DNA from 3 places in the Emergencia sp. genome. Region 1 is predicted to be linked to each of the others. Evidence: riboswitches for the same ligand, from Rfam matches in the RefSeq annotation. Region 1 holds a riboswitch; each other region holds the start of a gene.

Region 1 (4,228 bases):
TCTTTGATTGCTACAAGATAAGTCGTTGTTTTACCTTTATAAGTAACCGTCAAGGATTGTGATTCTATCGCCGTGGAAGAGTCAAACCCCGCTATCTCAAATCCCGATTCAATTACTTTGGAACTTTTATCTGCGTAATTGACCTTCAATGACAATTTCTTGTCCAGTCTATCGCCAACATAATATTCTGTTTTAGCGGTTCCTTCCTCTACGCTGATTGATTCTACTGGATTTAATGTTACTTTTTCTGTTGCGTCCCCATCTGTAAGCGTAACCGGACCAGCTATCTCCTCACAGTCTTCGGCCGAAATGGTGTAAGTATACTCCTTATTTTTCAGCAATTCATACACATTTGCTTCGTTGGAGGTTATCACCTTGTCCCCATCCTTTACGACTATTTTATAGGATGCAGACCCCGTAACCTCAAAGGTTAAATTTCCCCATAAAGAGTTGTCCTTGTTAAGGGCTACAGATATAGGGCTTAATGTCTCCCCATTGTCGGCCTGGTCAGCTGTTACGGTCAAACTACTCGTCATTTCAGTATAGCCATCTTTTGTCATGGCATAACTATATTCGCCCTGCGGTAGGGCAACTGTTCGCTGTCCACCTTTGTTTGATGTATGTACAACATTGTCGCCTGATGTGACAGTCAATACAGCGTCTTCTGGTGTGATGTCAAAGGTTACTGTTGCAGTGGGAATTTCCCACGAGAGAACAGGGTAGCCTCCTGCCTTTGTCATGAATCCGCTGCCCAACGAACTTACAAAATCAGAAGCTTTCATTTCCTCTGTCGATTTACTTATAACCTGCCCTGTTATTTCTTCAGGAAGCTCATATCCAGAAATCCCATTTGTACAGCTAGTGTCGAGGTAATAACAATTATTTATCATCGTGTTTTTTGTTGCCCAACCGGCAATCGCGCCAAAATTGCTTGTAGCGCTACCGCCTACAGTGCCTGAACTGTAGCAATTTTCAATCGTCAATGTGCCAGCATTTCCTGCAATTCCTGCACAATACGCCGAGCTTTTCCTTGTGGATGTTACAGCCCCTCGATTATAACAATTTGTTATAGCGCCTGCGGTAGCACTCCCAGCAATTCCTCCCGTCCGCCGACCTGAAGAGTTTTCATTCTTAATGTCTCCAGTATTGCCACAGGAGGTAATAGTTCCGCCTGTCATATTAGCTGCAATGCCACCAGCGTAATCACCATTCACGGTAACAGCTGCAGTATTAAGACAGTTTTCAATGGATCCTGATGTTGTTCCTGCAATCGCTCCTACAGTGGTAGTTCCACTGATTACTCCTTCCGTAATTACATTTTTAATAGTGCCGCCAAGATTTCCTACTAGTCCTGTGCTTGTGGCGGCAAATGTAATCTTATGCTGTTCCCCATCAAAGGTACCATTATATGTCACATCGTTACCAATAGGCACCCAATCTGAAGATACTTCAATATTGGCTTTCAGAGCCGCATTCACTGCGACATCGCCAGAATTCACGCGTGCCACAAAATCCTTAAGATCCTGCTCACTGCTTATTTCAACAGCATCGCCGTCTTCACCATATGCAATCATACCCATTCCCGGCATATAGGTAACAACCGTTACCATTACCAAGAGTATGATGGCCATTTGTTTCAACTTACTTCTTAATTTCCAATTCAATCGTTCTTTCCTCCTTTTTGTTGGCGCTGCAAAGCGAAACTGACCTTTATCACCTTGCTTCGTGCGTATTGTTCACAGCCTGACGTCGATAAATGTGCTCAGAATCTTCGAAGTCCGGCTTATATATGTCACCAAAATGGTTACATCTTTTGTTTCAACTTATTTCCCTTCTTCTTTTTCTAAAGCGCTTTCAAGACTGTCGCAAAGGCCACGTATCAGCTTATACGGCAATACAAGGGTTGCAATTTCCCTCCCTGCTTGATTGTCGAACTTACCTGTGCTTGCATCATAACAAGGTTGATTCTGCGTGAAGGTAAGGACTGCCTCACCGCTATCTTTACTTAAAAGAAAAGAAAATCCGTTAGCATACTGTGATATTTTGTTTTCCATGTGTTTCCCTCCATAACATAAATGATCAAATCTGAAAATAAAAAACGTGGAAATGACGGAATCAAGCGGTCAAGCCCGTCAAATCGAGATTTGGGGACTTTTCGCATGAGACCTGCCAATGATTTACTTAAAGTAAATCGGGCTAGGGCTTCAAGATTCTTATTTCTCATGTCGCCCGCAAGGGGCGACTCTTCGCGAGGTACGTTCTTTGATATTCCGTCAATATCGACTTCATCGATATTTCCTACATAATAAAAAACTGCAGCAAAAATGCTGCAGCCCGTATTAACTGTTCATCGTTTTTCTTTCACTGGTACTCCGCCAGCAGAAATGCCATTCTATGCAGGTCTCCTGGCTTATGGGTCATCATTTTAATCAGCCTTCCCAGTCAACAGATTTGCTGTTTGTCCAGTGGACGGCGTAAGCCTTTGATCAAAACTCTCCAATTACAGTGGCGGGACCGCGCAGGACTTATACCTGCTTCCCTCTTAGCTTCCCTTTACGGGAAGAACATAGAACGTAAATATTTAACTTTATTATCTTCAGTATAGCAGTGCACAAAATTTCTGTCAACACCACTTACTTATATATTCCATACTTAATTTTAATTCTTTCCAGCTTCCTGATAATACTGTTTCCAAAGAGGAAAATACAGAAAGCCGCCGAACCCGCGTGGAAAGCGTCATAGGGCGCGCCTGAAATATATAAGACCCGCATGCTTTCTAAACTGAGGTTGTTTCCTCCCGGTACCCCCGCCGATGTCACCAAGGCGCAGATATTCATGATGCCGCCATAGATGATAAAAGTGGTAAAAAAGGTAAACAAGGCCAGAGTTATTCCATCTACCGGCAGCCGCTTTCGCTGTAACAGCATGCCAGCCAGTAAGCCAAGTAGACCAAACGCATAAAGCCTCCATCCAATCAGAGATTCGTCTCTTCCCGGCCAAAGCTGATAGCTGACGTAGGCGATAATCAGACCGAACAAGATACAGATGACCGGTCCCATGATCAATTTAAAGTTTCTCGACTTTAATTGATCCAAATCCACCTTGTTAAAGGCCATGCCGGCCAGAAACCCCAGAATGCCCCAGCAGAACATCTGCCAAGGAGTCCACGGCCCTTGCCCCATGTAAAAATTACATACAAAACGGGAAATCGCCCCTATCAAAAACCCCGCCTCTGGCCCTAAAGAGATGCCAGAAATAATAATCATGGCGGTCCCAATCTGAATAGGGAGCGTAATATGAAAGAAAATGTGCACACACACCGTAAGTGCCGACATCATGGCAATCAGTACGATTTCCCGCGCTTTCGGTTTGCGATTTTCAAAAACCATAAAGAAAGGAAGCATGGTATAGATTAAGATCAGTACACTGATTATCATATATTTATTCTGATCAAACTGAAAGCCGATAAAAATAGTAACTGGCATTGCCAAAAAAATCAGCAGCGCAGACAGCAGGGTCCTTTTGCGGCGGGCAGCTTCGTACTGGGTTAAATGATAGCTTTTAGCCATGCTGACACCTCCTCACAGGTAATAGCATCTCTTTGCCATTCTCTTACAAGTTTATTGGCAGTTGTCGTATAAAAACTGTTGCCAGAAAAAAACGCTTTTGGCCTTCCTACAGAAACAATGTCGCCGTCAAAAAACATTGCACATTGATCGGCATACTCTGCACAAAATTCGATATCGTGGGAAACCATAAAAATAGTAACGTCATTCTCCACCAACTTTTGTAAAACTCCCGCCAAAGTGCGCTTGAAAAAAGGATCTAACCCCTTGGTCGGTTCGTCCAGCAGCAAAATTTTCGGCTTCAGCAGCAAAATTTTCCCCAGTGCCAGCCGTTGTTGTTCTCCTCCGCTTAAGTCATATGGATTTGCCTTCCTTAAATGCTCAATTTCCATCAGAGCCAACATGCTTTTCACTTGATCTATCTTTGCTGAATCAGGTTCCTTTATATAATAGAGGGCTTCCAGCAGTTCCTCTTCTACTGTAATTTCCGTAAATAAAGCCTGCGGATTCTGTGGCAGCATAGAAAGTTTTGTGCGGTCCACTTTGGTCGACCCTCTTTGGGGCTTTAGAATTCCTGAAATGACTTTTAACGTGGTGCTCTTGCCGACACCGTTCCCCCCTAACAAACAGTACCACTGGTTCCGCTCCACATTTAAATTCAG
Region 2 (4,228 bases), on a different contig from region 1:
GTTTCTTCAGATTGGTCTTTTCCAAGACCTCACTATTTGAGAACACATCTACAGGCGCTCCCTGCATCAGTGTCTTTCCATCGTGAATCAGAACGATTTCTTCTGCCCACTCTAAAGCATAGTCTACATTGTGGGTGGACATCAGCACGGTAATACCCTGGTCAACCAACATGTCTACTATTTTGTTGACAATGACCGTATGCTTTGGATCCAAAGAGGAAGCCGGTTCGTCCAGAATGATCACTTCTGGATTCATGACCAGGACGTCTGCAATGGACACTTGCTTTTTCTGACCGCCGGAGAGAGAATGGGTCGGTTTCTCCATAAAAGGCGTAATTTCCAGGGTCTCAATCACCTGTTCCACCGCCTCCTTGGCGTCCATTTCACTCATGCCGACGTTCAAAGCACCAAAAGAGATTTCCTGAAATACTGATGCAGAAAAGAGCTGATTGTCCGGGTCCTGAAAGACGATGCCTACTTTGCTCCTCAGGTTCAAAAGGCCCTTCTTACTGTAATCAACAGCTTCTCCATCAATATACAGGGTTCCGCCGGCAGGCCTGTGAATGCCGTTGAGACATAGAAAAAAAGTGGATTTCCCTGCTCCGTTAGCCCCCATAAAGGCTACCTTTTTCCCTCTCTCAATTTCCAAACTCATACCGTTGAGAGAATAGCTCTTTTCGTCGTCGTAGGAAAAGTATAACTCCTCTGCTTTGATGATGATATCTTTCATCAGAACTCCTATCCTTGCAATTTTATAAATACGGTGAACCCTAAAAGAACGAGTTCAAATACTGCAATCATTATGATGTTTCTCTTGCTGACGTCGTGATTTTCCTCCAGCACTTTGATTTCTCCACTGTAGCACCTTGCCTCCATAGCATCGTAGAGGTTTCTTGAGCGTTTCATGGCTCGGATGAAAAGAGCCTGCACCATGCCGCCGAAAGATTTGATCGATGTACGAAGATCCTTGTGTCCCAACCTGGCATTCTGGGATGTGGAAATGTAGTAAGCTACATCCAGCAGGACAAAGATGTATCGGTAAATCAAGAGCATCAGTTCCAAAAGCAGAGCCGGGCAGTGCATCTTTCGCAAGACAGACAGAATGTCCGTCATGGTCGTATTCAGCGACAGGAAATAGAGGCAGGAAACTGCCGCTAAGGCTGTCACAATCAGCTGAAGACCGTGTAAGACAGAATCCCAGCTGCCGGTCAGGAACCAACTGCCAATCTGCAGGGCAAAGGCGTCCAGAGGATGCTTTGATACGTTGACGATAATGGCGGCCGTACTGAGAAGCAGAAAAGCCAGAGGTACCAGCATGAGATTGCCGTACCTCCTGGCTGAGATTCCGCCGATTTTTATGGTCAGAAAGCTGTTAAGAACCATGATGAAAAGTCCCATCACGATGGAACGACTGACAATACAGAATATGAGAGTCAGCACCGCGAAGGCAAACTTTTCAGCTGGGTTAACATATCTGATTTTTGATAAGTAGCAGAGCTTATCAATGACTATCACTGTTTTCTACCTCTTCATCCTTTTTCCATTTATGTCTCTCGTAGAAACGGCCCATGATAAAGGCCACAATCCCCACGCCGATACCTGTCTGCAGACAGAATATCAGACTTTCAATTTCACCGGGAATTTCTCCCCCTAGATACTGTTCCAAAATCGGTTCGAACCAAGGCGTATATTCACTGCCCTGAATTTCCGCCACCATCTGGCTTCCTGCATCGTCAGAACCGCCGAATTCCGCGCCCTTCAGTGCAAAAAAAGGGATGACAGCGATGAGTATGGCGATAACCAGCAGGACGATGACCAGTCCTTTTCTGCTCTTAGTCTTCTTCTCCATGATTATCTGCCCTCCTTTATGAATCCGATGGATCTCAGCTCAGGTTTTGCAAAAGATTCCAAGCCGATGACGATGACCACGGTCAAAATTCCTTCAACGATTGCCAGTGGCAGCTGTGTCGGGGCAAACACGCCCAGGAACTTCACGGCAGAAGCCATGACACCACCTACTTCGGACGGATAAGCGACAGCAAGCTGAATGCTTGTTACACAATATGTAAAGATGTCACCGATCATTGCCGCTAAAAATACAGAAACCATCTTGTTGACCTTTAACTTCTCACAGAGCTTATACACGCCAAAGGAAACGAATGGTCCTGCAATGGCCATGGAAAAAGTATTTGCTCCCAATGTAGTCAAACCACCGTGGGCGAGCAGAATCGCCTGGAATAACAATACGATAATTCCCAGGATGCTGACAGAAGCAGGTCCGAACAAAATCGCGCCGAGACCCGTTCCCGTCATGTGAGAACAGCTTCCTGTAACAGAGGGAATCTTCAGTGACGATATAACGAATATGAATGCTCCAGCCATGGCCAGAACAGTAATTGCTTTTCTATTTTCACTGAGGGTTTTCTTGATGGAAATAAACCCCCATACCACAAAGGGAACACAGATAATCCCCCATACCAGAGAGTGCGTCGCTGGTAAATAACCCTCCATAATGTGCATCGCACTTGCCGTCGGCACGAGTCCGAATGCAACAGAGAGCGCTGAAACAATTGATAAAGTCAGTTTTTGCCTTTTTGTCATTTTTTCTCCTTTCATGAATAAACAAAAATTCACGCATTTTACGACTAACGCTTAGCCAGCCACAGGCTGGCGCGTTAAAGAATAAGGACTTCCCTTCAATTTTCTGTGAAAATTGGGGCAGGACCATTAAAAAAACGCTTGTCCGAAACAGACAGGCGTCTCGCTGGAATCCATCAGCAATGACACTGCTTCTGGGTTTCCATGCGTGTTCACACCCGGCCATCGTTCGTAACCTTGTGCAAATTGGCTGTATTCAGGTAGTTCTTCTGACTTAGACATCAAACACTCACATCTGCGCCTTCCCAGTTTCCCAGTGACATTGTTGAGATGTGGCTACGTCTTCACAGCGGCGTGACCGTGCAAGTCTCTCACTTGCTTCTCTTTTAACCCCTGTTCGGGGACCTTCCTACATTCAATTGTAATTTTATTCTACTACGACATTTACGTTCTTGTCAAGGTAAACAAGAAGAAAGACCACGGTAAACTGTCCTTTACCAAACTCAGCAACATTGGACAAGAAAAAAGCGGCAGCTTAAATAGCTGCCACCATGACGGTCAGATCGTCCCGTTCCCTAATTCCATATTTTTCCGCCGCTTTGTTGACGATTAATTCCGCCACCGTATCCGGGTCGCGGCTGCCAAGTTCTGTCAGACGTTCTCTCAGCCAGAGGCCGTCCGGGTCGCGGCGGTCGCAGTCAGTAACACCATCCGAGACCATAATCAGCAGGTCACCCCGCTTCAGTCTCACGTCGATGTATTCCAGCTTCAGTCCGTCGACAATCCCCACCGGCGGCGCAGGCCGTTTCAACATAGATACACTGCCATTATGTTTTACAAAGGTGGATGCAGCGCCCATCTTAAAAATCTGCGCTCTGCCGGTCACCTTATCTATAATGGCTAAATCCACTGTAGCGAACATCTCCGCGCTGTTTCCCGTCATCAGAATCGCATTGACTGTTTTCATGGCGATGTCCACATCAAAGCCTGCCGCCAGCAGCTTGGAAAGCGTCGTAACCACCAGCTTGCTTTCTGTGGCCGCCCGACTGCCCTTCCCCATACCATCACTGATAATCAGAGCCTGTTTATTTTTACCGAAGGAGAAAGAAAGACAACTGTCCCCTGACACCGCCTCGAAAGCATAAGATGCACTGCCCACCAAAATCTGAGGCGCGTTTTTTTCAGCTGATGATGCTCCTCGACCGTCTAAATCCGTCATCAGCTCGCTGACCGTCCTGGCCATGCCGTCAAATTGGTAAGAGACAATCTGCTTATTATCCATCCCCGCACTGTACAGCTTGCTCAGACTGAGAAAGACCTCCCGCTTTTTCATCAAATCCCGCTTAATGGCTTCTAGTTTCAGGTCTGCCCCCGTAGCCGACTGCTGGCAAAACCGTTCTTCACCGATGCACCACAACCTGGTGATGATGCTGCTGGGTACAGCGATAAATAAAGCCATCACAGCCGCGGCCCCATAAATTTGATCGCTGGCTGATACGGCAATGGTGGCAAAAATCGTCAGCGCTAACATCGTTTTTCGGTATTTTCCGTCAATCAGTGAGGCCAAAAACCAGCCGGTGAGCATCCCCGCAAAGAGGGCGATGAAGAGTTCTCCATGATCCACGTGCTG
Region 3 (4,228 bases), on a different contig from region 1:
TTACCGTGGCGATGAAAAAACTGATTTTGCGGATTTGCTCTATCGCCTCAATGAGATAGACGGGCTTGAGCGCATCCGCTTTATGACTTCTCATCCTAAGGATTTATCGGACAAGCTGATTCAAGCTTTTGTGGACTGCGATAAACTCTGTAAGAATATTCACCTGCCGGTACAGTCTGGCAGCAGTCGTATTCTAAAGAGAATGAACAGGAAATATACAAAAGACGCGTATCTGGAACTGGTGGCAAAGCTGAAAGCAGCTGTGCCTGGTATTACCATGTCTACAGATATCATCGTGGGGTTTCCGGGCGAGACTGAGGAGGATTTTGAGGAGACCCTGGATTTGGTTCGAAAGGTGAGATACGATTCTGCTTTTACCTTCCTGTACTCCATTAGAAAGGGAACTCCAGCAGAAAAATATGAGGAGCAGGTGGCAGAAGACGTAAAGCATGAGCGGTTTAATCGGCTGGTAGACCTGATCAATTCCATCAGCGCAGAGAAAAATGCCCAGTATACTGGAAGGATTGAAAGAGTCCTCGTGGAGGGAGCGAGCAAAACCAACAGCAAGACCCTCTCGGGCAGGACCGACGGATTCAAATTAGTCAATTTTGAAGGGACAAAGGACATGATCGGTAATTTGATCGACGTAGAAATTACGGAAGGGAAGACCTTCAGCCTGGAAGGCAGACTTAGAAAGTGATGGCAGCGGATATGAAAAATCTGAAACATATTGTAGAAAACTATAGACCGACCTGCGAACAGGAAACATGCGATCGGAAAATCATGTTGCAATTCTTAACTGCAAATGCGGATTGTCTGACTCGCGACAACCAGATCGCCCATTTTACTGCATCATCGTGGATTGTCAATAGGAGGAGAGATAAAGTTTTGATGGCATACCACAATATTTACGACAGTTGGGCCTGGACTGGAGGCCATGCTGACGGAGAAGCGGATCTGCTGCAGGTGGCTATCAGAGAGGCTTGCGAGGAGACGGGCATCACATCAGTACGGCCAGTCAAAGAAAGACCATGTTCTTTAGAAATCATTACCGTGGACGGGCATATCAAACGAGGAAGTTACGTTGCTTCGCACCTGCACATGAACTTGACCTATCTTTTGGAAGCGGACGAGGGCCAAGACCTCTTTGTGAAAGCCGATGAAAACAGCGGTGTCAGATGGATACCTTGTGATGAACTCGACAAATTCGTCAGTGAGCCGTGGATGATGACGTGGGTGTACGAGAAACTGCTGAAACTGCTTTGAAAAAAGCAGTTTTTTTCCTTGAATACTATCAATTGATAGTCTATCAGGAGACGAGATTGATTTTGAATTAACAAAAACAATGAAAATCCTCAAGAAGCCGATGAAAGTTTCTCCCCAATCTGTTGACACGGTCAATTTAATATAATATAATTTTATCTGTTGAAGTGAAATTGAATAGAAATATTGGTTGACAGAACAAGTCGTAATATGGAATCAGGTGAAAAACCTGAACAGTCCTGCTGCCGTAATGATTGAGTTTCATGCGAGGCGAAAGCCAGCCACTGAGGGGTCCCCTTGGGAAGGTGCATGTGAGACGCCTGAGATCAAAGTCGGAAGACATCCCAATATTTGGCCATAAAAGTCACAGGATATGAGTTTTAGGTTAATATTGGAGAATTTATTTTAGAAGATATTAAGAACCCGAGTCCTGGAGATTCGGGTTCTTGTTTTTGGTAAGGAAGTATATGGAAAAATTTACGGTTAAGAATGGAAAAAGACTGAGATTTGGATATACCACGGGAAGCTGTGCGACGGCCGCTTCAGCGGCGGCGCTGGAAATGCTGCTATTTGGCAGCAAAGTGGCACGAGCAGACATTACGTTGCCTTCGGGAGAAAAAGCATCCTTTGAGATTGGAGATATAGCTGCCGAACCTGACCAGGTCAGCTGTTCGGTCACCAAAGACGGCGGCGACGATCCTGATGCGACCCATGGGGCTAAGATCTTTGCCAAGGTTCGTCTCACAGAGGGGGATATCTGTGTCAAAGGCGGCGAAGGCGTGGGTCTGGTTACGGCTAAGGGGCTGCAATGTGCAGTCGGAGAGCCAGCTATCAATCCGGTGCCAAGAAGGATGATGATCGAAAATGCCCGGCGCATTTTGCAGCGTTACGGCACAGACTGCGGCGCAGAGATTACCATTTCTGTGCCGGAAGGAAAGGATATCGCGGAGAAAACTTATAATCCCCGCCTGGGAATCGTAGGGGGAATTTCCATTCTCGGGACGACTGGAATCGTAGACCCTATGAGTGAGAAAGCGCTCGTGGACACCATCAAAGCAGTTATTGACAAACAATATGAGGAGGACCCCGAAAACATTCTCATCTCCCCTGGCAATTACGGCAGGGACTTTTGCCGGGATTATCTGGGTCTGGACATCGAAAGGGCGGTGCCTGTGTCTAATTACATTGGTGAAGCTTTGGATTACATCAAATACAAGGGTTTCAAGAAAATACTCTTTGTTGGGCACACCGGAAAACTGATCAAAATTGCCGCGGGCGTCATGAATACCCATTCCGCTTATGCTGACTGCAGAATGGAGGTGATCGGCGTTCACAGCGCTATCTGCGGTGCTGATGCGAAGACCGTAGAACAGATTATGAAGTGCGTCACCACAGACGAAGCCTTCGATTTGATCAAAGACAAGTCCTATTATGCGGAAGTGAAGAATAGAATTTTAGAGAAGGTGCTCTACCATCTGCGCTTCCGGCTCAAAGGACAGGCAGAGATTGAGACAATCATGTTTACAACAGATAGAAGTCATATCATCAAAAGCCCTGGGGCTGATATGATGACGGAAAGGTACATATAAATGAAAGGTAAATTTTTTGCAGTAGGTGTAGGACCGGGAGACCCGGAATTGATTACCTTGAAGGCAATCAACACGATGAAGAACAGCGACGTCATCGCAGTGCCGAAAAGCGGCGCTTCAGAGAATATCGCTCTGAAAATTGCAGGGGCATATATAGAAGGCAAAACCCTTTTAGAGTGTGATATGCCTATGATCAAGGACAAGGAACGGCTGGATCAATACCACGACCAATCGGCAGAAGAAATCGGAGCCTTGCTGTTAGAAGGCAAGACCGTTTCCTTCCTGACATTGGGCGATCCTGCCATTTACAGTACCGTGATGTACGTACACAGAAGACTGACAAATCAGGGATTTGATACAGCCATCATTCCAGGCATTCCCTCCTTTTGCGGTGCGGCAGCCAGCTTGAATACTTCTCTCTGTGAAAGAGATGAAATGCTGCATATCGTGCCTGCGACTTATAAAGGCCATCAGGCGGAAGAACTTGAAGGAACTAGAGTTTTGATGAAATCTGGTAAGAAAATCATGGCACTGAGAGATGACCTGATCAGGCAGAACGCCATGATGGTGGAATGCGCCACCATGGAAAATGAAAGAGTTTACAAAGATTTGAGCGAGCTGAAAGAACAGTCCAGCTATTTTTCTTTAATCGTTATTCCCTCAGAAGATAGACAGAAGGAGAAATAAACAATGATATATTTTATCGGAGCAGGTCCTGGTGCAGCAGATTTAATTACTGTGAGGGGAGCAGAACTACTTAAAAAAGCTGACGTTATCATCTACGCGGGCTCACTGGTGAATCCGGCACTGCTGGATTATGCCAAAGAAGGCTGTCAGATTTTCAATAGTGCAAAGATGACATTAGAAGAGGTCATCGAAGTGATGAAGAAAAATAAAGAAAAAGATGTTGTCAGACTTCACACAGGCGACCCTTGTATTTACGGAGCTATCAGAGAACAGATGGATATTTTGGACAGAGAATCTCTGGAGTACGTATCCGTGCCGGGGGTCAGTTCCTTTATAGGTGCAGCGGCCGCCCTGAACGCAGAATATACACTGCCAAACGTAAGCCAGACAGTGATTTTGACCAGAATGGCAGGAAGAACACCGGTTCCCGAAAAAGAGGAAATTTCAAAATTGGCTTCTCACGGCGCTACGATGGTTGTATTTCTTACATCCACCATGCTGGCAGAGTTGTCTGCGCGATTGATCGAAGGCGGTTATGCGCCGGATTCTCCGGCAGCGATTGTGTACAAGGCGACTTGGCCGGACGAAAAGGTCGTGAGAACGACGGTTGAAAACATCGCAAAAGCCGCAGAAGAGAATGGCATCAACAAAATGGCGTTGATTTTGGTCGGAGGATTCCTGGGCAGTGA

What was found. Region 1 has a riboswitch for cobalamin ahead of ACMQ5W_RS14175 (hypothetical protein). Riboswitches for the same ligand answer to the same signal wherever they lie in the genome.
Region 2: linked by a shared signal. The riboswitch ahead of ACMQ5W_RS08380 (energy-coupling factor ABC transporter permease) and the one ahead of ACMQ5W_RS14175 (hypothetical protein) in region 1 are both predicted to bind cobalamin.
Region 3: linked by a shared signal. The riboswitch ahead of cbiD (cobalt-precorrin-5B (C(1))-methyltransferase CbiD) and the one ahead of ACMQ5W_RS14175 (hypothetical protein) in region 1 are both predicted to bind cobalamin.

The regions. Positions count from the first base shown of each region.
Region 1 is NZ_DBFWLQ010000021.1:9,235-13,462, reverse strand. It holds gene ACMQ5W_RS14180 (DUF4430 domain-containing protein) at 1-1,664, opposite strand, end outside; gene ACMQ5W_RS14175 (hypothetical protein) at 1,824-2,054, opposite strand; cobalamin riboswitch at 2,378-2,585, opposite strand; gene ACMQ5W_RS14170 (ECF transporter S component) at 2,634-3,569, opposite strand; gene ACMQ5W_RS14165 (ABC transporter ATP-binding protein) at 3,548-4,228, opposite strand, start outside.
Region 2 is NZ_DBFWLQ010000009.1:17,800-22,027, reverse strand. It holds gene ACMQ5W_RS08395 (energy-coupling factor ABC transporter ATP-binding protein) at 1-730, opposite strand, end outside; gene cbiQ (cobalt ECF transporter T component CbiQ) at 739-1,515, opposite strand; gene ACMQ5W_RS08385 (energy-coupling factor ABC transporter substrate-binding protein) at 1,502-1,849, opposite strand; gene ACMQ5W_RS08380 (energy-coupling factor ABC transporter permease) at 1,852-2,601, opposite strand; cobalamin riboswitch at 2,840-3,022, opposite strand; gene ACMQ5W_RS08375 (SpoIIE family protein phosphatase) at 3,134-4,228, opposite strand, start outside.
Region 3 is NZ_DBFWLQ010000024.1:168,792-173,019, forward strand. It holds gene miaB (tRNA (N6-isopentenyl adenosine(37)-C2)-methylthiotransferase MiaB) at 1-700, shown strand, start outside; gene ACMQ5W_RS15895 (NUDIX hydrolase) at 712-1,266, shown strand; cobalamin riboswitch at 1,434-1,627, shown strand; gene cbiD (cobalt-precorrin-5B (C(1))-methyltransferase CbiD) at 1,731-2,852, shown strand; gene cobI (precorrin-2 C(20)-methyltransferase) at 2,853-3,539, shown strand; gene cobM (precorrin-4 C(11)-methyltransferase) at 3,543-4,228, shown strand, end outside.